Regions from separate parts of the Streptomyces sp. NPDC044719 genome, predicted to be linked through region 1. Evidence: riboswitches for the same ligand, from Rfam matches in the RefSeq annotation. Region 1 holds a riboswitch; each other region holds the start of a gene.
The links. Region 1 has a riboswitch for cobalamin ahead of AC07DF_RS04215 (ribonucleoside-diphosphate reductase subunit alpha). Riboswitches for the same ligand answer to the same signal wherever they lie in the genome.
Positions count from the first base shown of each region.

Region 2: linked by a shared signal. The riboswitch ahead of AC07DF_RS08380 (energy-coupling factor ABC transporter permease) and the one ahead of AC07DF_RS04215 (ribonucleoside-diphosphate reductase subunit alpha) in region 1 are both predicted to bind cobalamin.
Region 3: linked by a shared signal. The riboswitch ahead of AC07DF_RS20465 (cobalamin biosynthesis protein) and the one ahead of AC07DF_RS04215 (ribonucleoside-diphosphate reductase subunit alpha) in region 1 are both predicted to bind cobalamin.

Region 1 covers NZ_JBWKHE010000001.1:887,302-894,495, forward strand. The annotation lists gene AC07DF_RS04205 (GlxA family transcriptional regulator) at 1-822, opposite strand, end outside; gene AC07DF_RS04210 (ribonucleotide-diphosphate reductase subunit beta) at 1,071-2,078, opposite strand; gene AC07DF_RS04215 (ribonucleoside-diphosphate reductase subunit alpha) at 2,078-4,438, opposite strand; cobalamin riboswitch at 4,561-4,686, opposite strand; gene AC07DF_RS04220 (NACHT domain-containing protein) at 4,895-7,194, shown strand, end outside.
Region 2 covers NZ_JBWKHE010000002.1:361,102-368,295, forward strand. The annotation lists partial or broken gene AC07DF_RS08360 (FAD-binding protein) at 68-408, shown strand; gene AC07DF_RS08365 (energy-coupling factor ABC transporter ATP-binding protein) at 599-1,450, opposite strand; gene cbiQ (cobalt ECF transporter T component CbiQ) at 1,447-2,196, opposite strand; gene AC07DF_RS08375 (energy-coupling factor ABC transporter substrate-binding protein) at 2,202-2,546, opposite strand; gene AC07DF_RS08380 (energy-coupling factor ABC transporter permease) at 2,543-3,244, opposite strand; cobalamin riboswitch at 3,275-3,459, opposite strand; gene AC07DF_RS08385 (serine/threonine-protein kinase) at 3,538-4,965, opposite strand; gene AC07DF_RS08390 (MDR family MFS transporter) at 5,183-6,478, opposite strand; gene AC07DF_RS08395 (ABC transporter permease subunit) at 6,475-7,194, opposite strand, start outside.
Region 3 covers NZ_JBWKHE010000005.1:59,713-66,906, reverse strand. The annotation lists gene AC07DF_RS20475 (putative cobaltochelatase) at 1-274, opposite strand, end outside; gene AC07DF_RS20470 (cobyric acid synthase) at 411-1,946, opposite strand; gene AC07DF_RS20465 (cobalamin biosynthesis protein) at 1,943-2,884, opposite strand; cobalamin riboswitch at 2,986-3,124, opposite strand; gene AC07DF_RS20460 (hypothetical protein) at 3,589-3,810, opposite strand; gene AC07DF_RS20455 (inorganic phosphate transporter) at 3,846-5,081, opposite strand; gene AC07DF_RS20450 (lysozyme) at 5,226-5,978, opposite strand; gene AC07DF_RS20445 (class II aldolase/adducin family protein) at 6,177-6,908, shown strand.

The DNA.
Region 1 (7,194 bases):
CTCCAGCAGTCGCTGGGCCAGCAGCACCCGCTGGCGCAGGACCCAGCGGTAGGGAGTGGTCCCGGTCTCCTGCTGGAAGCGGCGGGCGAAGGTGCGCGGGGACATGTGGGCGTGGGCGGCGAGCTGCTCGACGGTGACCTCGTCGTCGAGATGGTGCTCCATCCACGTCAGCACCTCGCCGATCGTGTCGCCCTCGGGGTGCGGCAGCGGGCGCTCGATGTACTGGGCCTGGCCGCCGTCGCGGTGCGGTGGCACCACCATCCGCCGGGCGATCTTGTTGGCGACCTCGGAGCCCTGCTCCTTGCGTACCAGGTGGAGGCAGGCGTCGATCCCGGCGGCCGTGCCGGCGGAGGTGATCACCGGGTCCTCGTCGACGTAGAGCACGTCCGGCTCGACGATCACGCGTGGGTACTGCCGGGCGAGATCCTTCGCATGTTTCCAGTGCGTGGCGCAGCGGCGGCCGTCCAGCAGCCCGGCCGCGGCCAGCACGAAGACGCCGGAGCAGACGCTGAGCACCCGGGCGCCGCGGTCGACACCGCGCCGCAGGGCGTCCAGCAGCTCCGGCGGGAAGTCCCGGGACGCGTAGGTGTGCCCGGCCGGCACGGCGATCAGGTCGGCCGTCTCCAGGCGCTCCAAATCGTGTTCGACCTGGAGTGAGAAGCCCGAGTTCATGCGCAGGGCCGGGCCCTCGGCCGAGGCGACGGCGAAGTCGTAGACCGGCAGGCCTTCGTCGCTGCGGTCGGTGCCGAAGACTTCGCACACCACACCCAGTTCGAAGGGGTTCACGCCGTCGAGGAGGGCGACGGCCACGTTCTGGAGCATGTCTCCAGTGTGCCTCGCCGGTGGCAGTAATTCGAGGGTCTACGGCAGTACTGCCACTGACGGTAAGGAGTCATCGGCGCGACAGTGGTGTCCATGGAAACGAACCAGGCACAGACACTCATCGCAATGATCTTCGTACTCGGGACGCTGGTCCTCCTGGTCCTCCCGTCAGTGATCGGCATCGTGCGCGACAGGCGCGTCGACCGTCAGATCAGGGAGGCCCAGGAGGCCCGGGAGAGCGAGCGGGCTCAGAAGTCCTCGTCCAGGTCGACGGTGCCCTCCACCGCCACCTGGTACGCCGAGGGGCGCCGCTCGAAGAAGTTGGTCAGCTCCTGAACCCCCTGGAGCTCCATGAAGGAGAAGGGGTTCTCGGAGCCGTAGACCGGAGCGAAGCCGAGCCGGGTGAGCCGCTGGTCGGCGACGCACTCCAGGTACTGCCGCATCGACTCGGTGTTCATGCCCGGGAGGCCGTCACCGCACAGGTCGCGCGCGAACTGCAGCTCGGCCTCGACGGCCTCCCGCAGCATGTCCGTGACCTGCTGCTCGAGCTGGTCGTCGAACAGCTCCGGCTCCTCCTTGCGGACGGTGTCGACCACGTCGAAGGCGAAGGACATGTGCATCGTCTCGTCCCGGAACACCCAGTTGGTGCCGGTGGCCAGGCCGTGCAGCAGGCCCCGGCTGCGGAACCAGTAGACGTAGGCGAAGGCACCGTAGAAGAACAGGCCCTCGATGCACGCGGCGAAGCAGATCAGGTTGAGCAGGAAGCGGCGGCGGTCGGCCTGGGTCTCCAGCCGGTCCAGCTTCTCCACCGAGTCCATCCACTTGAAGCAGAACCCGGCCTTCTCGCGGATGGAGGGGATGTTCTCCACCGCGTCGAACGCGGCGGCACGGTCCTCCGGGTCGGGGAGATAGGTGTCGAGCAGCGTCAGATAGAACTGGACGTGCACGGCCTCCTCGAAGAGCTGCCGGCTCAGATACAGCCGCGCCTCGGGGGAGTTGATGTGCTTGTACAGCGTCAGCACCAGGTTGTTCGCGACGATCGAGTCGCCCGTCGCGAAGAACGCGACCAGCCGGCCGATCAGGTGCTGCTCCTCCGGTGACAGCTTGGCGAGGTCGGCGACGTCCGAGTGGAGGTCGACCTCCTCCACGGTCCAGGTGTTCTTGATGGCGTCCCGGTAGCGCTCGTAGAAGTCCGGGTAGCGCATCGGGCGCAGGGTGAGCTCGAAGCCGGGGTCGAGAAGGTTCTGGGTGGTCATTACTGGCAGGCCTCGCAGGACTCGGGGTTTTCCAGGGAGCAGGCGACCGCTTCGGGGTCCGGGGTGGTGGCCTGCGCGGGGACAGCGGCCTGTGCCGCGCGGGCGATGCGGGTCGCCGGGCGCGAACGCAGGTAGTACGTCGTCTTCAGCCCGGCCTTCCAGGCGTACGCGTACATCGAGGAGAGCTTGCCGATCGTCGGCGTCTCCATGAAGAGGTTCAGGGACTGGGACTGGTCCAGGAACGGTGTCCTGGCCGCCGCCATGTCGATCAGGCCGCGCTGCGGGACCTCCCACGCCGTGCGGTAGAGCGCCCGTACGTCCTCGGGGATCCAGGCGAACTCCTGCACCGAGCCGTTCGCCTCGCGCAGGGCCTCCCGGCTGCGGGCGTCCCACACGCCGAGCCGCTTCAGCTCGTCCACCAGGTAGGAGTTGACCTGGAGGAACTCACCGGACAGCGTCTCGCGCTTGAACAGGTTGGACACCTGCGGCTCGATGCACTCGTACACGCCCGCGATGGAGGCGATGGTGGCCGTGGGCGCGATGGCGAGGAGCAGGGAGTTGCGCATGCCGGTCGTGGCGATGCGCTCGCGCAGGGCCGCCCAGCGCTCCGGCCAGGTCAGCTCCACGTCGTAGTGGTCGGGGTGCAGCACGCCCCGGGCCGTACGGGTCTTCTCCCAGGCGGGAAGCGGTCCGTTGCGCTCGGCGAGGTCGGCGGAGGCCTCGTACGCGGCGAGCATGATGCGCTCGGCGATACGGGTGGAGAGCGCCTTGGCCTCGGGCGAGTCGAAGGGCAGGCGCAGCTTGAAGAAGACGTCCTGAAGGCCCATCGCGCCGAGGCCGACCGGACGCCAGCGGGCATTGGAGCGGCCCGCCTGCTCGGTCGGGTAGAAGTTGATGTCCACGACCCGGTCGAGGAACGTGACGGCCGTACGGACGGTCTCGTCCAGACGCTCCCAGTCGAGGTCGCCGGTCGATGTGTCGGCAAAGGAACCCAGGTTGACCGAGCCCAGGTTGCAGACCGCCGTCTCCCCGTCGCTGGTGACCTCGAGGATCTCCGTGCAGAGGTTGGAGGAGTGGACGACGTGGCCCGGCTCGGCCGTCTGGTTGGCGGTGCGGTTGGCGGCGTCCTTGAAGGTCATCCAGCCGTTGCCGGTCTGCGCGAGGGCGCGCATCATGCGGCCGTACAGCTCACGGGCGGGCAGGTTCTTCTTCGCCAGGCCCTTCGCCTCGGCCACCCGGTACGCGGCGTCGAACTCCTCGCCGTACAGGTCGACCAGCTCGGGCACGTCCGAGGGGGAGAACAGCGACCACTGCCCGTCGGCGTTCACCCGCCGCATGAACTCGTCGGGCACCCAGTGCGCCAGGTTCAGGTTGTGCGTACGGCGGGCGTCCTCGCCGGTGTTGTCGCGCAGCTCCAGGAACTCCTCGATGTCGGAGTGCCAGGTCTCCAGATAGACCGCGGCCGCGCCCTTGCGGCGACCGCCCTGGTTCACGGCGGCGACCGAGGCGTCGAGGGTCTTCAGGAACGGGACGATGCCGTTGGAGTGGCCGTTGGTGCCGCGGATCAGCGAACCGCGCGCACGGATACGGGAGTACGAAAGACCGATGCCGCCCGCGTGCTTCGACAGCCGCGCCACCTGGTGGTACCGGTCGTAGATCGAGTCCAGCTCGTCCTTGGGGGAGTCGAGGAGGTAGCAGGACGACATCTGGGGGTGCCGGGTGCCGGAGTTGAAGAGGGTGGGGGAGGAGGGGAGGTAGTCGAGGCGGCTCATGAGGCCGTAGAGCGCGGCGACCTCGTCGACGGAATGTGCCGTGTCGTCCTCGGCGAGGCCGGCGGCGACGCGCAGCATGAAGTGCTGGGGCGTCTCGACGACCTTGCGGGTGATCGGGTGGCGGAGCAGGTAGCGGCTGTGCAGCGTCCGCAGGCCGAAGTAGCCGAAGCGGTCGTCGGCGGCCCGGTCGATCAGCGCGTCGAGCCGGGCGGCGTGGACGCGCACGAACTCGGCGGTCCGGTCGGAGATCAGGCCCTCCCGGTGGCCGGCCGCGACGGACTCGGTGAAGGACGTGACGCCCTGGGAGGCGGCCTCCTCGCGGATGCCGATCGTCAGCAGGCGCGCGGCCAGCCGGGAGTAGGCGGGGTCCTCGGAGATGAGGCCGGCGGCCGACTCCGTCGCGAGCTCGCGCAGCTCCGTCTCGTCCGCCCGCGCGGACCGGCCGCGCAGGGCGGCGGCGGCGACCCGGCCGGGGTCGGCGTCGGGGAGATCGGCGGTCAGCTCGGTCAGGGTCCGCAGCAGCGCGGCACCGGGACCGTCGTGCTCGTCTTCGGAAGCTGAGACCGGTTCGGCTGGCGCGATGGTCACGTGGGGCTCTCCCTCGCTCGGCAAGGGGCCTCGCGCAGGGCAGGGGCAGCACACGAGCGCACACGGCGTCGCGTCCACCGGCCCATTCCACGAGGCCCGGACGTCAGGGCACCCCGGCCGGACGGCCGGGTGCGCTGTCGGCAGGTCCTCGGACTGACGCTCGTGCACGAAACATGCACAAGTACACCGTTGCGGGACAGTTCCGGATTCGCACCGGATTCCCCTGCGGCGACAGCGAGCACGAGCATACATCTTGTGCTGGGTTCGGGTGGCACCCCCAGATGTTGTGTCGCGCTGGTGTCGGAGCGTCAGCTGACAGGCGAGAAGAGTGATGCCCTGTCGGCGTTTCTCCATCGGGTTGCGCGGCGTGCGGGGAGTGCTTCCATGGAAGTAGGTGCCGACGTCCGCGGGTCCTCCGTACTGGGAAGAAGATCGCCCTCGGAGGGAGTACTCACCATGACGAGGGTCGTCCGTCGCACACCGGGCAAGGAGCGGCCCCACAACGCGCCGATGGCCACGCTGGATCTGCGACGGGCGGCGAGATGGACCAGCCGCGTCGTCGTCGGCTACTGGCACAGCGTGACCATCCGCCTCGAGGCACGCCGCGGCACCACCCGGCCCAGGAAGTGGCGCAGGTGGTTCTCCTACACCAACGTGCTCCGGATGGTGTGGGCGGTCGGCGCCCTCGTTGTCTTCGGCTGGATCGGGGCCGGCGTGCACATGCTGGTCACCGACGGGGAGACGTCGGTCGAGAGATGGCAGAAGGAGCCGGGGCTCGACGCCTTGGTGCGTTTCATCGGCCCGGCCCTCACCGCTTCGGTCGCCGCCGCGCTCTTCCTGTTCTGGTGGTACAGCTGGAACAAACGGCGATACCTCGTGAAGGCCCGCAAGGACCCGCACAAGCTCGTGCTCACGGCGGGGCAGGACTCCACCGAGATCGTGGGTCGCGAGGAGCTCGCGCAGGTCATCGCCCAACGGCTGAGGGAGCGCGGCACCCGTCGGCCCTATCTGCTCGTGGGCGGTGTCGGCACGGGGAAGACCGCCGTCCTTGTGCGGCTCACCGAACTACTGGCCCGGCAGCGTGCCGTGCCCGTGCCGATCCGGCTCCGGGACGCCGACGGCGGGACCGATCTGAACTTCGAGCGCATGGCCAAGCAGCGTTTCGCCGAGGTGGCGCCGCAGGGCATTCTGGCCCGTACCAAGATCGAGCGGGTCTGGCAGCAACTGCTCGCCGACGACAAGCTGGTCGTCATCGCCGACGGACTCGAAGAGGCTCTTCTCGACGGCGGTCTTCAGCAGAACCGTGACAACATCATCCGGTGTGCCATCGAACGCGCCTATGAGGAGCGGCTGCCGGTGGTCATCGCCTCCCGGCCGCACAGTCCTCTGGACACCACGCCCGCCGCGATCGTGGAGCTGGAACCGCTGAGCGAGGAGGAGGCGCTGCAATTCGTCAAAGCCTCCGTACCGGAGACGGACGAGCGCCGCGTGGACTGGATCGTGGAGACGGCGGAGGTGACCGAATCACCCGTCTACCTGCAGATCGCCCGTGAACTGCACCGGCACGGCGCCCTCGAACGTGACCGCCCGACCGACGACCCGAAGCGTCTGAACACCCGCAGCCGGGACCGGAGCACGCTTCGGTTGTGGCTGTTGGACACCTGGGGCCGTGCCCTGCTCGAAGGCAGGCTGCGCGAGGACGTCGCGCTCGCCCCGCAAGAGCGCCGCGACACCCTCGAGGTGGTGTCCGCACTGGCCTGTGTGGGACTGCTCCAGGACAAGCTGGAGGTGGACTGCGCCGAGTTGCTCGGCCCGGACAGTCACCCCGGTGGGCCTCTGTGGGTCAGGGTGCCCGGCACCGACCGGTACGGCGACAACGGGGACGCCTTCTGCGAGTGGCACCGGGAACAGATCTGGGCAGCGCTCCGCGAAAGGCTCGGCGACCAGGAGGGGAGGCGGCTGCACAGGGGGAACATGGCGCAGTGTCACGCCGTGCTAGCCCGTCTGGTGGGCAACGCGGACAAGCTCGGGCTGCTGGAGAGCTCCGAGATGAAGGCGCGCTTCCCGCACAGCATCCTGCAGGCCTACTTCGGTTTCCGTCTGCTGAGCCACCTGGAGGAGGCCGACGCCGGCGAGCTGATCGAGCAGGCGCTGCGGCCGCCCGGCCCCGGACGTGAGCTGCTGGTCGCGGTCGTGTTCATGTCCCGCGGGCGGGTGGCCAGACGTCCTCCCCGAGCCGGCGGCGTCGGGGCCGGGTTCCAGGAGGGGAAGGACGAGCTGTCGCGGAGCAGCCCCGTGCGTGGGCGCGCCCTGTCCGAGCGGCTCTGCGCGGCCGCGCAACACCGGCCGGACGACCCGAAGACCCTCGACCTCTACGCGGCTGCCCTCGAAGTCGAGAGTGTGGAAGCCGACCCGGGACGGCTGGGCGACATCGTCGAGAAGGTGGCGGCCGACTGGTCGGGCATCCAGGGCGATCAGCGCACTCTCGAGGACGCGAAACTGCGGCTGCTCAAGCAGCTGGGCGCGGCGTCGCGGGAGGCTTCCAAGAAGATCGACACCACCGCGATGTACGAGAAGATCTTCGAGCTGGGCATCGCCGAGCCCTCGTACTCCATCCGCCTGGCCGTCGCCCAGGAGTTCGGCAGCGGCGGCAACGAGGCGTTCGCCGTGATCCGTGAGCGGGTCGGTCTCAACAGCGACCCCATAGGGGAGTACAACGCCAAGATCCGCGACATGAAAGCCGAGAACACGAGGGA
Region 2 (7,194 bases), on a different contig from region 1:
GCTCGGGTGTCTGCCAGATGCGCGACAGCAACTTCCAGACGTTCTTCTCGGTGAGGTCCGGGTCGCCCAGGTCATGGGCATCCGCAACGCCCTCGCCTACCGGGCGACACCCTCAGCCGCGCCGCCTCCGCCCACCGGATCCTGGACACCGGCGCGGGCCCGCTGATCGCCGTGCGCCTCAACATCCTCACCCGCAAGACCCTGGGCGGCCTCCAGACCGACCTCTCCGGCCGCGTCCTGAACGCCTCGGGCAAACCGATCTCCGGCCTGTACGCGGCCGGTGAGGTCGCCGGCTTCGGCGGGGGCGGCGTCCACGGCTACCGCTCGCTCGAAGGCACCTTCCTGGGCGGCTGCCTGTTCTCGGGACGAGTGGCGGGCCGGGCGGCGGCGGCCGCGACAGCGAGCTGACATGACGGTCGCGGCTGACGCGACCGGCACGGTCGGCGTCCGCCGCGGATGACCGCGGCCTGGGTCGGCGCGAGTGGCCGGCCGCGGCCGCATCCGGACCGGCGGTGGGTGCCGTCCCACGGGCGTGAACCTTCCCCGTCGGGGGCGGGCCGCGGCCTCGGCCCGCCGCCGACCGGTCCGTCAGCGACCCTCAGCCGCCGCTCACCGGCCGCCCCGCCGCCAGCGCGGCCAGTTCGTCCGGGGTGCGCGGGCCGGGCGCAGAGTCGTTCAACAACCCCTGGGCACGCAGCAGTTCGGCGGCTGCGGCACCCCAGGGCAACCGCAGTCCCGCCTGCCGGAGGAGATCGGTCCGGGCCAGTGCCGTGGGCGCGGGGGCGAGGTGCACGCCGTCCGGGGTGAGGAGCGCCGCGTCGTCGGCCCAGCGCAGGGCGAGATCGACGTCGTGCGTGGCCATCACCACCGTGGTGCCGTTCGCGCGCAGCCCGTCGAGTGTGCTGAGGAGCCGTTCCTGGCCGTCGGGGTCGAGTCCGGCCGTCGGCTCGTCGAGGACCAGCACACGGGGCCGCATGGCGACCGCGCCCGCGATGGCGGTCCGCTTGCGCTGCCCGTAGGAGAGCAGATGGGTGGGCCGGTCGGCCAGGGCGGTGATGTCCAGGGCGGCGAGCGCCTCCGCCACCCGCGCCCGTACCTCCGGATCGGCCAGGCCCAGGTTCAGCGGCCCGAACGACACGTCCTGCTCGACGGACGCCGCGAACAACTGGTCGTCCGGGTCCTGCACCACGAGCTGGACGGTCGTCCGCAGCCGGGTCAGGCCCTTGCGGTCGTACGTCACCGGCTGCCCGTCGACCGTCAACCGCCCCTCGTGCGGCCGCAGTCCGCCGCTGAGCAGCCGCATCAGCGTGGTCTTGCCGCTGCCGTTGCGGCCGAGCAGCGCGAGCGCCCGCCCCTCGCGGATGTCGAAGTCGAGGCCGCTGAGCACGGCCGGGCCGTCCTCGTAGGCGAAGGACGCGCCCCGCAGGGCGACGAGGGCGGGCTCGCTCATGCCGGCGGCCTTTCCAGTACGAAGGTGAGGACGGCCAGCGCCGCGAGGAGCGCGCAGCTGGCGACCGTGAAGCGGACGGATACGCGGGCCTCGGGCACCAGGACACGCAGGGTCCCGTCGTAGCCGCGCCCGGCGAGACCGGCCTGGAGGCGGGCCGCCCGGTCGAAGGCCCGGACGAACGCGGTGGCGCCGAGGCCGCCCAGCGAACGCCAGGCGGCGGCCCGCGTGGTGTGCCCGAGCCGGGCTGCCTGCGCGTCGCGGATCCGGCGCACGGAGTCCAGCAGCAGAAAGCTCATGCGGTACGTCACGAGCGCGACATCGACGACGGGCGCCGGGACGCCGGCCCGGACCAGACGCGGCAGCAGGTCGGACATGGGCGTGGTGAAGGCGAACAGCAGCACCCCCAGGGAGGCCGCCGAGGTGCGCAGCAGCAGCTCCCCGGCCCGCAGGGGCCCGTCGTCCGCGAGGGAGACGAAGCCTTCCGGCCCGCCGACCTGGACGAGCAGGGTGACCGCGCCGGTCACGCAGAAGCCCAGCGGCACCCGGTAGGCCCGCCACAGCCGGCGGCCCGGCACACCGGCCGGTCCCAGCAGCAGGGCCACCGCCGTCACGAGCACCAGCGCCGCACCCGGCCAGGGCGGCAGCGAGATGGCCAGCACGGTGAGTCCGAGACCGAGCACGGCCTTGTCCACGGGATGGCGGCGGCGCCAGCGACTGCTGTGCGCCGCCGCGTCGATCGGCAGCACGCGGCTCAGGCCCTCTCGGCCGTGGACTCCTCGGCGTCCCGCTCCCGCGCCTGTTGCTCCCCCTGCCGCCGGCCCCGGCGCAGACCGAAGTAGTAGGCGAGGACACCGGCGCCGAGCGCGGCCTGGAGGGCGAACAGCGCCGACTCGATCTCACCCGACGGCGGCTCGTACAGCGGCGAGAACCAGGGCTTGTAGTCCGGGTCGATCTCGGTGATCGCCGTCTCCGCCTGGGCGTCGGCGCCCGTGAACGGCTCCTCCTTGTGGTCGCCGAGGCCGAGCGCGAGCGGCAGTACGGCGAGCGCGGCCACGGCGAGCAGCAGCAGGAGGTTGATCTTCGTGCTCTTCTTCATCGGGTCGCCGCCTCGGTCTCGGTCACGGACTGCTTCTTGGCGAGGAGCACACCCAGCCGGGTCAGTTCGCCCTTGCTGGACTGCACCAGCAGCCGCATCACAAGGACCGTCAGCAGCCCCTCGCTCACCGCGAGCGGTATCTGGGTGACGGCGAAGATGGTGCCGAACTTGCCGAGCGCGCCCACGAACCCGCTGCCCGGGTCGGGGAAGGCCAGTGCCAGCTGCACGCTGGTGACGCAGTAGGTGGACAGGTCGGCGAAGAACGCCCCGAAGAAGACCGCGACCATCAGCGGCACGTCGTACCGCCGCAGCAGTTTGTACACGGCGTATCCGGCCCAGGGCCCGACGATCGCCATGGAGAAGACGTTGGCGCCGAGCGTGGTGAGGCCGCCGTGGGCGAGCAGGAGTGCCTGGAAGAGCAGGGTGATGGTGCCCAGCACCGCCATGATGGGCGGCCGGAACAGGATGGCTCCCAGGCCCGTTCCGGTGGGGTGGGAGCAACTGCCGGTGACCGACGGAAGCTTCAGGGCGGACAGGACGAACGTGAAGGCACCGGAGGCACCGAGGAGCAGGGTGCTCTCCGGGTGCTCGCGCACCTCACGGGTGAGCGACCGGACCCCGTGGACGACGAACGGTGCCGACGCGACGCCCCAGGCGACCGCGTGCGCGGGTGGCAGGAAACCCTCGGCTATGTGCATGGCTCAGCAGACCCTCTCCAGCACCTCGTGGATGGTTGACGTGCCTTGGCCGGTCTCCTGGCTGACGGGTACCACCGCCCGTACTCCGCCTTCCCGGGTCACAAGGACCCAGTGGCTGCCCGTGAGGGCCGGAGCCGGACTTCCCGATTCACAGTGGCGAGGGCCGCACCGGCATCACACCGGATTTCCCGTTCACCAAGGCGTGGTGACAGTAATGCCGGGATAAGGACGATGACAAGCCACCCGAGGGGGCGCGCGAGGGGGCGCCCGCTCGCACACCGGCGCAGGGCCGCTCAGTCGTCGCCGCCGTCGTCATCGTCGTCCCCGTCCTCCCAGGTCTGACGGGGCTTCTCCTGCTGGGGTTTGTCCGCCTTTTGCGCTGGGTCGGCCGTCTCCTGCGCCGGAGTCGTGGGGCTGGGCGTCGTTGCGACGGGGGCAGGGGGAGGGGGCGCGGTGGTGGACGGGGTGATATCGGCCACTGTGCCGGTGGCCGGAGCGCCGGCGCCCGGAGCCGTGTCCTTGGCAGGGTCGGAGGAAAGGGGCGAGGCGGAGTCCGCGGACGGTGTGGCGGCGGGGCTGCTCGCGGAGGGGGACGCGTCGGGCTCCGTGCCCTCCGTCGCGGTGTTGTCGGGCGAGAACCACAGCATGCCGGCGAGCATCGCGGCGGCGAAGAGCGCCGCGGCGGCGATCGTCGCGGCCGCCCTGCGGCGGTGGTCGGGGCCGCCCCGGGGCGCGGCGCGGCGCGAACGGCCGGTCCGGGGTGAGCGGCCGGTGCGCAGCCCCGGGGCGCCGGGCAGCGCGTAGGCGGCCGGGTTGCGGGTCTCGGCGGCCGAATACGGCCTCCGAGTGGCGGACGTCACGGGGGGCGCGGCCTCCGGCAGCGGCTCGGGCAGCCCTCGCCAGGCGCCCCCGGCGAACCACTCGGCGGTCTGCTGGGCGGTGGGCCGGTCCTCGGGCTGCTTGGCGAGCAGGCCGAGCAGGTAGTTCTCGAAGGCCGGCGGGAGTCCGGCGACACCGAGCTCGCGAGGCGGAACGGGCGCGGAGTCGAGGTGCTGGTGGAGGAGCGCGACAGCGGTGTCCGCCTGGAACGGCGGCCGCCCGCTGAGGAGTTGGTAGAGCAGACACCCCAGGGAGTACATGTCGGAGGCGGGACCCGCGGGCTGGCCCAGGGCGCGTTCGGGCGCCAGGTAGAGGCCGGTGCCGACGATCTGGCCGGTGGCGGTGAGCGCGGCGCCGGGGTCGTCGAGGAAGCGGGCGATGCCGAAGTCGCCGATCTTCAGGGTGCCGTGGGCGTCCAGCAGGAGGTTGGCGGGCTTGATGTCGCGGTGGACGATGCCCTGCGCGTGTGCGGCGGCCAGCCCGGCGGCGGCCTGCGCGGCGAGATCCGCCACCCGTTCGGCGGGAAGCGCGCCGGAGGCGGCCAGCACCCCGGCGAGGCTGTCGCCGTCGACCAGTTCCATCACCAGGTACAGCCGGTTGTCGTACTCGCCGAAGTCCCAGACACCCACCAGATGGGGGTGGTTGAGACGCCCGGCGGTCTGGGCCTCCAGACGGAACCGGGAGGCCGCCGTGACATCGGTGTCCTGGGGCAGCAGCAGCTTGACGGCCACCGCTCTGGCGAGCGTCTCGTCGTACGCGCGCCAGACCTCTCCCATTCCACCGCGCCCGATCTCAACATCCAGCCGGTAGCGGCCCGCTAGCAGCACTCGTCCTCGTCTCATGCGTGGGGGAAGGTACGTCGCCGCAGGCCGAACTCCCCGTTTTGACGCGGGGGTTGGTGGGAGACATCGCAGCCGACCCAGGATACTGGCGCCGCGTGACCACTGATCTCCGCGGCGGTGTCGAGGGACGGTGCCGTCCCGGAAATCCGGGAGCGGAGACGTCGCCCGGCGGGGTGATGGCGCGGTGCACGCGGTTGCCGGGCTGCCGCCCGCCGGGTCAGGCCGTCTCGTCCGTCTCCGGCCGCTCCTCCCGGCGCGGCAGCAGAGCCACCGTCAGGGCCGGTACGGCCGCGAGGACCAGCCAGGGCACGGCGGGCGGGAGGCCGAGGTCGAGCAGGGAGCCGGTGGCCGCGCTGCCGGCCAGGACGATCAGGCCGGACACGGAGGACAGCGCGCCCATGTAGAGGCCGATCCGGCCCTCCTCGGCGAGGTCGGGCACCCAGGCGCGGGCGGCGGGCACGACCAGCATCTGTCCCACGGTGAGCAGTACGACGAAGCCCGCGGCGGGCAGCAGCCCGGCGACTCCCGTCCAGCCGGCGGGGCGCGCCGCGGCCACCACCGTGAAACCGGCCGCGATCAGCAGCAGTCCGGCGGTCATGGAGCGGCGCAGGTCCAGCCGGTCGCCCGCCCAGCGGGTCACCGGCAGCTGGGTGAAGACCACCAGCACCGAGGACAGGGCGAACAGCCAGGACAGCGGCGCCTGGGAGCCCGTCGCGCGCCGCACCTCGTCCGGCAGGGCCAGATACAGCTGGTTGTAGGCGAGCAGGTACGAGCCGTACGCGCCGCACAGGGCCAGGAAGCGGCGGTTGCGCAGCAGCACGCGCGCCCCGCCCCGCTCCCGGGTGCGGACCCGGCCCGGGATGTGCTGCGGCATCAGCCACAGATGCCCGGCCAGGACGAGCACGAAGACCGCCGCACCGGCGAGGCACGCGGTGCGGAAGTCGACGGCGAGCAGCAACCCGCCGAGCAGCGGCCCGACGAAGGCCCCGGCCTGGCCCGCGACGCTGAACAGGGCCAGGAGCCGGGTGCGCGAGCCGCGTCCCTCCTCCTCCCAGACCACCGCCTGGCGGGCCACCTCGGACTCCACGGCGGGAGAGAACAGCGCGGCGGCGAAACCGATCACCAGCACCGCGCCGATCACGGCCGCGCTCGCCTCCGCGTACCCGAGCCACGCGAACCCGGCGATCCGCAGCGCACAGCCGGCCAGCACGACGGGCCGCACCCCGAACCGGTCGACGAGCCAGCCGCCGACCACGAACAGCCCCTGCTGGCTGAAGGTACGCAGCCCGAGCACGAACCCGACCAGCCAGCCCGCCATGCCGATCGCGGTACCGAGGTGCTCGGCGAGGAACGGCAGGACGGCGTAGAAACCGATGTTGAAGGCGAGCTGGGTCAGGATCAGCAGCCGCAGCAGCGGCGACAGCTGCTTCCAGAGCCGCCAGGTGCTCTCGCGCGGGTTCCTGGGCGCACGGGCGGACCGGCGGGCCGGCACGCGGGAGACGGGGTCGGTCATCGTTCTTCTGTCGCTGAGGTGGACACGGGGGCCGGGAGGGCGCCGGGGCTGTTGTTCCGCTGCCGCTGCGGGGGCATGACCCGCTCCCCGGACGGCCCGGCCGGTTCCTCGGGCCGCCTGCGCCGCCGCGGCAGCCGTACGCCGCCCGCGGCCGTCACCGCGAGCGCCCCGAGCAGGGCGAGTACGGCGGCGGGGAAGAGGACGGCCCAGGGGGCGCGTTCGGCGTACGGCTGGTTCTCGGCGAGCAGCAGGCCCCACTCGGGGGACGGCGGCTGGGCACCCAGGCCGAGGAAGCCGAGGGCGGCGAGGCTCAGCGCGACGCCGGGCAGCCGGAGCAGGGCGTGCCGGGCCACCGGCGACAGCACGGCGGGCAGCAGCTCGTGCCGGAGCAGATACCAGCGGCCGGCGCCCAGTGCGCGGGTCGCGGCCAGGTGTGTGGTCGCGCGCTCCTGCCGCAGCAGCGAGGAGGTGTGCGCGGCCAGCGGGGACCAGGCCACGACGCCCACGGCGAACGCGGGAGTCCAGGGCCCGCTGCCCGCGACCCCGGCGACGAGGAGCCCCGCCAGAACGGGCGGCACGGCGCTGACGGTGTCGACCAGCGGCCCGGACAATCTGGGCAGCAGCCCCAGCAGCAGCCCCACGACGAGAGCGGCGGCGCTCACCGCGAGGGCGATGCCGAGGGTGGTCAGCGCGCCGTGGGAGACCCGGGCGAGGAC
Region 3 (7,194 bases), on a different contig from region 1:
TGCGGGCCGGCCGGGAGGCGAAACCCCCCGGCTCGTGCGGCCCGTCCGGGCAGCCCGGGTCGGGCGAGCCGGGGTCGCAGGAGAAGCGGCACTCGGAGACGACGTCCACCTCCGGCATGAGCGCCGACAGCGCCCGCACGGCCGTCGACTTGGCCGTGCCCTTCTCGCCGCGCACCAGCACACCGCCGACCGCCGGAGACACGGCGTTCAGCAGCAGCGCGAGCCGCAGATCGTCCTGGCCGACCACGGCCGTGAACGGAAAGGGGGGGGTCACTTTTCGTCGTCCTCCAAGTCGCCTTCGCGTGGCGGGTGGATCAGGCGGTGGATCAGGCCGGGGATCAGGCAGCCGGTAAAGCGTCTCAGGTGGCCCGCGGGCGCCGTGCCGGCGGTCCGCACCACCGCCGCGGCCCTCATACGGGCGCTCCCGGCGGGACGAAGGGCAGCCCCGGTGGCGCGCCGGACTCGATGAGCCGCCACAACGCGTCCGTGTCCGCGTGCTGTTCGATCAGGTCGCCGAGCCGGTCGAGCTGCTCCTCGCGCAGCGCGGCGAACGAGGTGTCCGGCGCCGGCACGAAGCGCCGGCCCGCGGCGGCAGCCACCTCGCGCAGGAAGGCCCGCCGGAACCCGTCCGACTCCAGCGAGCCGTGCCAGTGCGTGCCCCAGGTCTGGCCGACCCGGCAGCCGTCCAGGCTGTGTCCTTTGTCATCAGAGATGAACCGAGACCCTCCGGTGACGTCGGCGACGCCGTGGTGGATCTCGTAGCCCTCGACGCGCTCCCCGAGGGCCTCGCCCGCCGGGCGGGTGAGGGTCTTCTCGCGGGCGAACCGCACCCGCACGGGCAGGATCCCGAGCCCGTCGACCTTGCCCCTGCGGCTCTCGACCTCGTCCTCGATGTGCTCGCCGAGGATCTGGAAGCCGCCGCAGATGCCGAGGACCGGCCGCTGCTCGGCGGCCCTGCGCACGAGCGCGTCGGCCAGCCCCCGCTCCCTGAGCCACTCCAGCGCGCGGACCGTCCCCCGGGTCCCGGGCACGATGACGAGGTCGGCGTCGGCGAGTTCCTCCGGCCGGTCCACGAACCGCACGACGACACCGGGTTCGGCGGCCAGCGCGTCGACGTCCGTGAAGTTGGACATGAGGGGGACGGCACAGACGGCGACACGCAGCACGTCCTCGCCGACGGGCGGGGCGACGACGGACTCACGGACCGTCCCCCGCAGGGAGACGCGCAGCCCGTCCTCCTCGTCGATCCCGAGCCCGTGCCTAAACGGCAGAACGCCGTACGTCTGCCGCCCGGTGAGGCCGTGCAGCATGTCGAGCCCCGGCTCCAGCAGGGAGACGTCCCCACGGAACTTGTTCACGAGGAACCCGGCGACACACTCCTGGTCCTCGCGTGACAGCAGGGCGACGGTCCCGAAGAACGAGGCGAAGACCCCGCCCCGGTCGATGTCGCCGACGACGAGCACGGGGAGGCCTGCGTTGCGGGCGATCCCCATGTTGACGATGTCCGTCCGCCGCAGATTGATCTCCGCCGGCGAACCGGCCCCCTCACAGATCACCGCGTCATACGTGCCCCGCAACCGCTCCAGGCAGTCCAGCACCGTCCCGAGCAGCCGCTGCTGCCGCCCCCCGTGGTACCCGCGGGCACTGAGCTCCCCGACCGGCTTGCCCAGCAGCACGACCTGACTGCTCTGCTCGCCGCCGGGCTTGAGCAGCACGGGATTCATCAACGCGGTCGGCTCCACGCGGCACGCCTGCGCCTGCATGGCCTGCGCCCGCCCGATCTCGGCGCCTTCCCGCGTCACGAACGAATTCAGGGACATGTTCTGCGCCTTGAAGGGCGCGACCTTGACGCCCTGCCGCACCAGCCACCGGCAGATCCCGGCGGTCACGACGCTCTTGCCGGCGTCGGAGGTGGTACCGGCGACGAGAAGCCCACCGCCCGTCATGACGTACGCCCCTTCACGATGTGGCGCGCGGCGACACAGACGCCGAGCGCGAGCCAGCCGACACGCCTGGACAGCCGTACGGCCCGTTCGATGTCCCGGGTTTTGACACCGTGCCCCGCGCCGTTGAGGACGGGCCGGTGCTCGACCCGCCCGCCGTAGGACAGGGTTCCGCCGAGCCGCACCCCGAGCGCCCCCGCGAACGAGGCCTCCACGGGCCCTGCGTTGGGGCTCGGATGCTTGGCGGCATCGGCACGCCAGGCCGTCACGGCTCCGCGTGGATCGCCCCCGGCCACGGCCGCGAGCACGGCGGTCAGCCGGGCCCCTGGCCACCCCACGACATCGTCCAGCCGCGCGGAGGCCCACCCGTAGCGCCGGTACCGCGCCGACTTGTGCCCGACCATGGCGTCGAGGGTGTTGACGGCCCGGAACCCGAGAAGCCCCGGCACGCCACCCATGGCGCCCCACACGAGCGCCCCCACGACGGCGTCGGAGGTGTTCTCCGCGACGGACTCGACGACGGCCCGGGCGATCCCGTCGGCGTCCAGGGCCTGCGGATCCCGTCCGCACAGATGCGGCAGCCGCGCACGGGCCGCGTCGACGTCCCCGGCCTCCAGGGCGCGCCCGATGGCCTGCGCCTCCCGCGCGAGTGAAGTCCCCCCGACGACGGCCCAGGTGGCGACAGCGGTCAGTCCGACCGACGCGGGGGCGGACGTACGCACCGCACGCGCGGCGACGGCCCCCAGCGCGGCGGCCCCGCCCGCGCACACCACGGTGTGCAGCGCGCCCCACCCCCGGTGGTCCCGCCACAGCACCCGCTCCACGGCACGCGCGGCCCGCCCGAACCCGGCGACCGGATGCCCCCGGCGAGGATCGCCGAGCAGCAGATCACCGATCAGACCGACGGCGGCACCGTACGCGTGAACGCGACCGGCACCCATGGGCTCAGCCGGCCACGGGGGCGGACAATGGTGGGGTACTGACCCTCGATCGGCAGCCGAACATGGCGATATGTCCTCACTCAGGGTGTCCACGCCCTGGTTCGACGAGACCGGCGGTGAGAGTTCCTGGCTCCCGGGGGTTGTTACCCCGGTGACAGTGGCGGGACCGCGCCGGACTTCCACCGGCTTCCTCTCCTGCCGCCGTATTGGCCCCGGCAGTCCACCACGGCCGCGAACAGCCGTCAACTTGCCGTTGACCTGCGAGAGGAGAGTGTGGACAAGCCCACACCGCGCTAACACGCCGCTCCGCTCCCGGGGACCGGCTCGGCTCCGCGGCGGCCCGGGTCCGCTCCGCCGACGGCACTCCCGCCGGCTCCGGATTCCTGCGGCCCGACGCGGCGATACGGGACGGCCGGTCACCGTTGCCGCGACCGTGCGAAGGCCAGGGCGCCCGCGAGTTCGCTTTCTGTGGAATGCCGACACGGCGCGCCGATGGTGAGCCGGTGGGGCCGGCCATCGAGAGCGACGCCGACATCTCCGTGAGTCCTGGCCGACGACGGAACCCTGCTGAGCGACGGCGGCCCCTCGAGACGCCGGCGACGGCCGGCGCGGACACCGGCTCCCCCTGCCCCTGAACCCCCGCCCACGACAACCGGGCGGCCCAGGACCAAAGCCCCGTGCCGCCCGGCGACAGACGATCGTGGTCAGGCCACGATCAGATAGATCCCGTACCCCACAGCCGCCGCACACGCCGCGAAGCACGCATACGCGCCCGTCACCGCGAGCCCCGCGGACCCGCCCGCCGCCACCGCACGCTCGCGGCGCGACAGGCCGGTGATGCCGAGGGTGAACAGGCCGACGAGGAGAACGGTGGCCACGAGGCTGACGCCGAAGACGGAGCCGAGGGTCGCCCAGTCGATCTTCATCTCAGAGATTCTTCCTTGTCACCGGGTGGGCGGGATCAGACCGAGGTGGTCGTGGTGGAGGGCTTGCGATCGGCCTGGGCCGGGATCGTGGCGGCCAGCTCCTCGGACGGGCCCGCCGGAGGCGGCGTCACCGCGGCGATGGCGGTGGTCACGACGCCGGCCGGCTCCTCGTCGACCTCGTTGACGTTCGTGTGGTCGACGACCTCGCGGCGCGACAGCTTCCAGATCACCGCGCTGGAGGCGACCAGGAAGATCGCCACGACCGCCGTGCCCCAGTTCCCGAAGCCGGTCACGTACTCGGCGAGCGCACCCACCAGGGCCGCCGCCGGCAGCGTCAGACCCCAGGCGACGAACATCCGCGTCGCCGTCGACCAGCGGACCACGCCGCCCTTGCGGCCGAGCCCCGCGCCCATCACCGCGCCGGACACGGAGTGGGTGGTGGAGAGGGAGAAGCCGAGGTGCGAGGAGGCCAGGATGACCGTCGCCGCGCTGGTCTGGGCGGCGAAGCCCTGCTGCGGCTGGAGGTCGGTCAGGCCCTTGCCCATGGTGCGGATGATGCGCCAGCCGCCGAGGTAGGTGCCGAGCGCGATGGCGATACCCGCGGAGAGGATGACCCACATGGGCGGGTCGGAGTCGGGGGCGACGGCGCCGCCGGCGACCAGGGCGAGGGTGATGACACCCATCGTCTTCTGGGCGTCGTTGGTGCCGTGGGCCAGCGAGACCAGGCCCGCGGAGGCGATCTGGCCGGCCCGGTAGCCCTTCTTGGAGGCCTCGCCGTCGGCCTTCTTGCCGAGGGAGTAGGTCAACCGGGTGCCGAGCATCGCCGCGATGCCCGCGACCAGCGGGGCGGCGATCGCCGGGATCAGCACCTTGGTGACCAGCACGTCACCGTGCACCGCGCCGACGCCCGCCGAGGCGATCGTGGCACCGATCAGGCCGCCCATCAGGGCGTGCGACGAACTGGACGGCAGACCGACGAGCCAGGTCAGCAGGTTCCAGAGGATCGCGCCGACCAGAGCGGCGAAGATGACCTCGGGACGGATGCCGGCCTCGTCGACCAGGCCTTTGGAGATCGTGTTCGCGACTTCGACGGACAGGAAGGCGCCGACCAGGTTGAGCACCGCGGACATGGCCACCGCGATCTTCGGTCTCATGGCGCCCGTGGAAATGGTCGTGGCCATCGCGTTCGCGGTGTCGTGGAAACCGTTCGTGAAATCGAACGCAAGTGCGGTTACCACCACAATCGCGAGGATCAGCGAGAAGCTTTCCATTTACCCAGGCAATCGTTCGGCGTCGTTGGCGGGACGAACGTAGGTAACCCGAGTGAACGGAAGATGAACTGGGAGGGGCGCAGGGGTGTCCGCAACAGGGGGCCGTCATTCCGCCCTGGTGCGACTGCCCTTGCGCCCCAACGATCACGTGCCCTTGGCGAACTGTTTCAGTCGATCGAGTGACCCGTCGAAGAGATTCTGGTCACCCGGAAGGGTGCCGTCGCCGTTGTCGTACTGCCAGAAGGTCCAGGAGGACCACCCCGCCGGCAGTGGCCCCGCGCTCGCCGCGCCGTAGCGGGCGACCCACAGGGCGTGGTTCGCGGCGAACGCGCGGCTGTTGCCCGTGCACGTGTTCCACCAGTGGGTGGTCGTGTAGATCACCGGGCGGCGGCCGGTGAGCCGCTTGACCTCGTCGCTGAACGACTTGATCCAGCTGACCATCGCGGCCTTGCTCAGGCCGTAGCACTTGTGTTTCTTGTCGTACGGGTTGTACTCGATGTCGAGCGCCGGCGGCAGCGTCCAGCCGTCCGCGCTCCAACTGCCGCCGTTGCCTACGAAGTGGGCCGCCTGGGCCCGGCCCGAGGACCTGTTCGGCAGTGCGAAGTGGTAGGCGCCGCGGATGAGGCCCGCCGCGCGCGAGCCGTTGTACTGCCGGCTGAAGTAGGGGTTGCGGTAGGTGGTGGACTCGGTCGCCTTGACGTAGACGAATCTGGCGCCCTTCGCCTTCGCGCGCTGCCAGTCGACGTTCTTCTGGTGGGACGAGACGTCGTGCCCCTTCGGGCGGCTCGCCGCCGCGGCCGGGAACTCCGCGAGCGAGGTCCCTCCCAGCGCGAGCGCCGCGGCGGAGACCGCCAGTAAGCGGCTGCGGCGGCGGGTCGATATGTGGTCACGGGCCATGTGATTCCCCCCGGAATGGCGACGTGCGCGGCAAATCCCCCAGAGAGTACTGGAAGACCATTGAACGCCCGATGATCTCCGGCCAAGAGGGATCCGCGACGTGTTTGTGCCGATATGCGCCCTTACGGATGCGCGGTTTCCGGCCTAAAGTGCCCCCGCCCGGCGGCGCGTTGAAGGGCTGCCTGGCAGGATCGCCGCATGGCTGAGCAGCGAGGCGACGAGCGGGACACGGGGGACGTCCGAGGCGGCGGACAGGATGTGGGGGAGTCACGGCGGAGGGGTGTGCGCCCCGAGGAGGCGCGCGCCTGGGAGGACCTCGTCGCGACGGCCCGCCGGACGGTCGCCGACGGGCTCGTCGTCGGAACGTCAGGCAACGTCTCGGTGCGCGTCGGGGATATCGTCCTGGTCACGCCGTCGGGCGTGCCCTACGACCGGCTGGCGCCGGACGACGTCACCGGGGTCGGCCTCGACGGCCGGCAGGTCCTCGGCGCGCTCGTCCCGACCAGCGAGCTGCCCATGCACCTCGCCGTCTACCGCACGACCGGCGCCCACGCCGTCGTCCACACCCACGCCGTGCACGCGACGGCCGTCTCGACCCTCGTGAGCGAGCTCCCGCTGATCCACTACATGGCCGCCGCGCTCGGCGGACCCGTCCGGGTTGCCCCGTATGCGACGTACGGCAGCGACGAGTTGGCCGAGAACATGCTCCGCGCCCTCGCCGGCCGCTCCGGCTGCCTCCTCCAGAACCACGGCACGATCACCTACGGCACGTCCCTGGACCAGGCCTACGACCGCACCGCCCAGCTGGAATGGATGTGCCGCCTGTGGCTGACGGCCACATCGGTCCCGGGCCTGTCCCCGAGCCTGCTGTCCTCGGAACAACTGGCGGAGGTGGAGAACCGGCTACGCGGCTACGGCCAGCCCGGCTGACCCGCCTTCCCCGGCCCACTGCCCCTCACCGCCGCCCACACCCCGGATGCCCGTCACGCCCCTCACCGCTCGCGCAACCACCACCACCGCCCACCGGCGTCCCGCCGCGGACGCGGCCATCGCTCCGTGGGCTACCGGCATGCCGCCCCGCGGCTGCGCCCACCGCTCCGCCGGCCGCTCGGCCCCGCGCGCGGCCATCGCTCCGCCGGTGTCCGGCAATCCGCCGCGCCGCTGCGGCCTCTGCTCGGCTGGTCACCGGCGTCCCGCCCCGGCGGCTGCGGCCCCG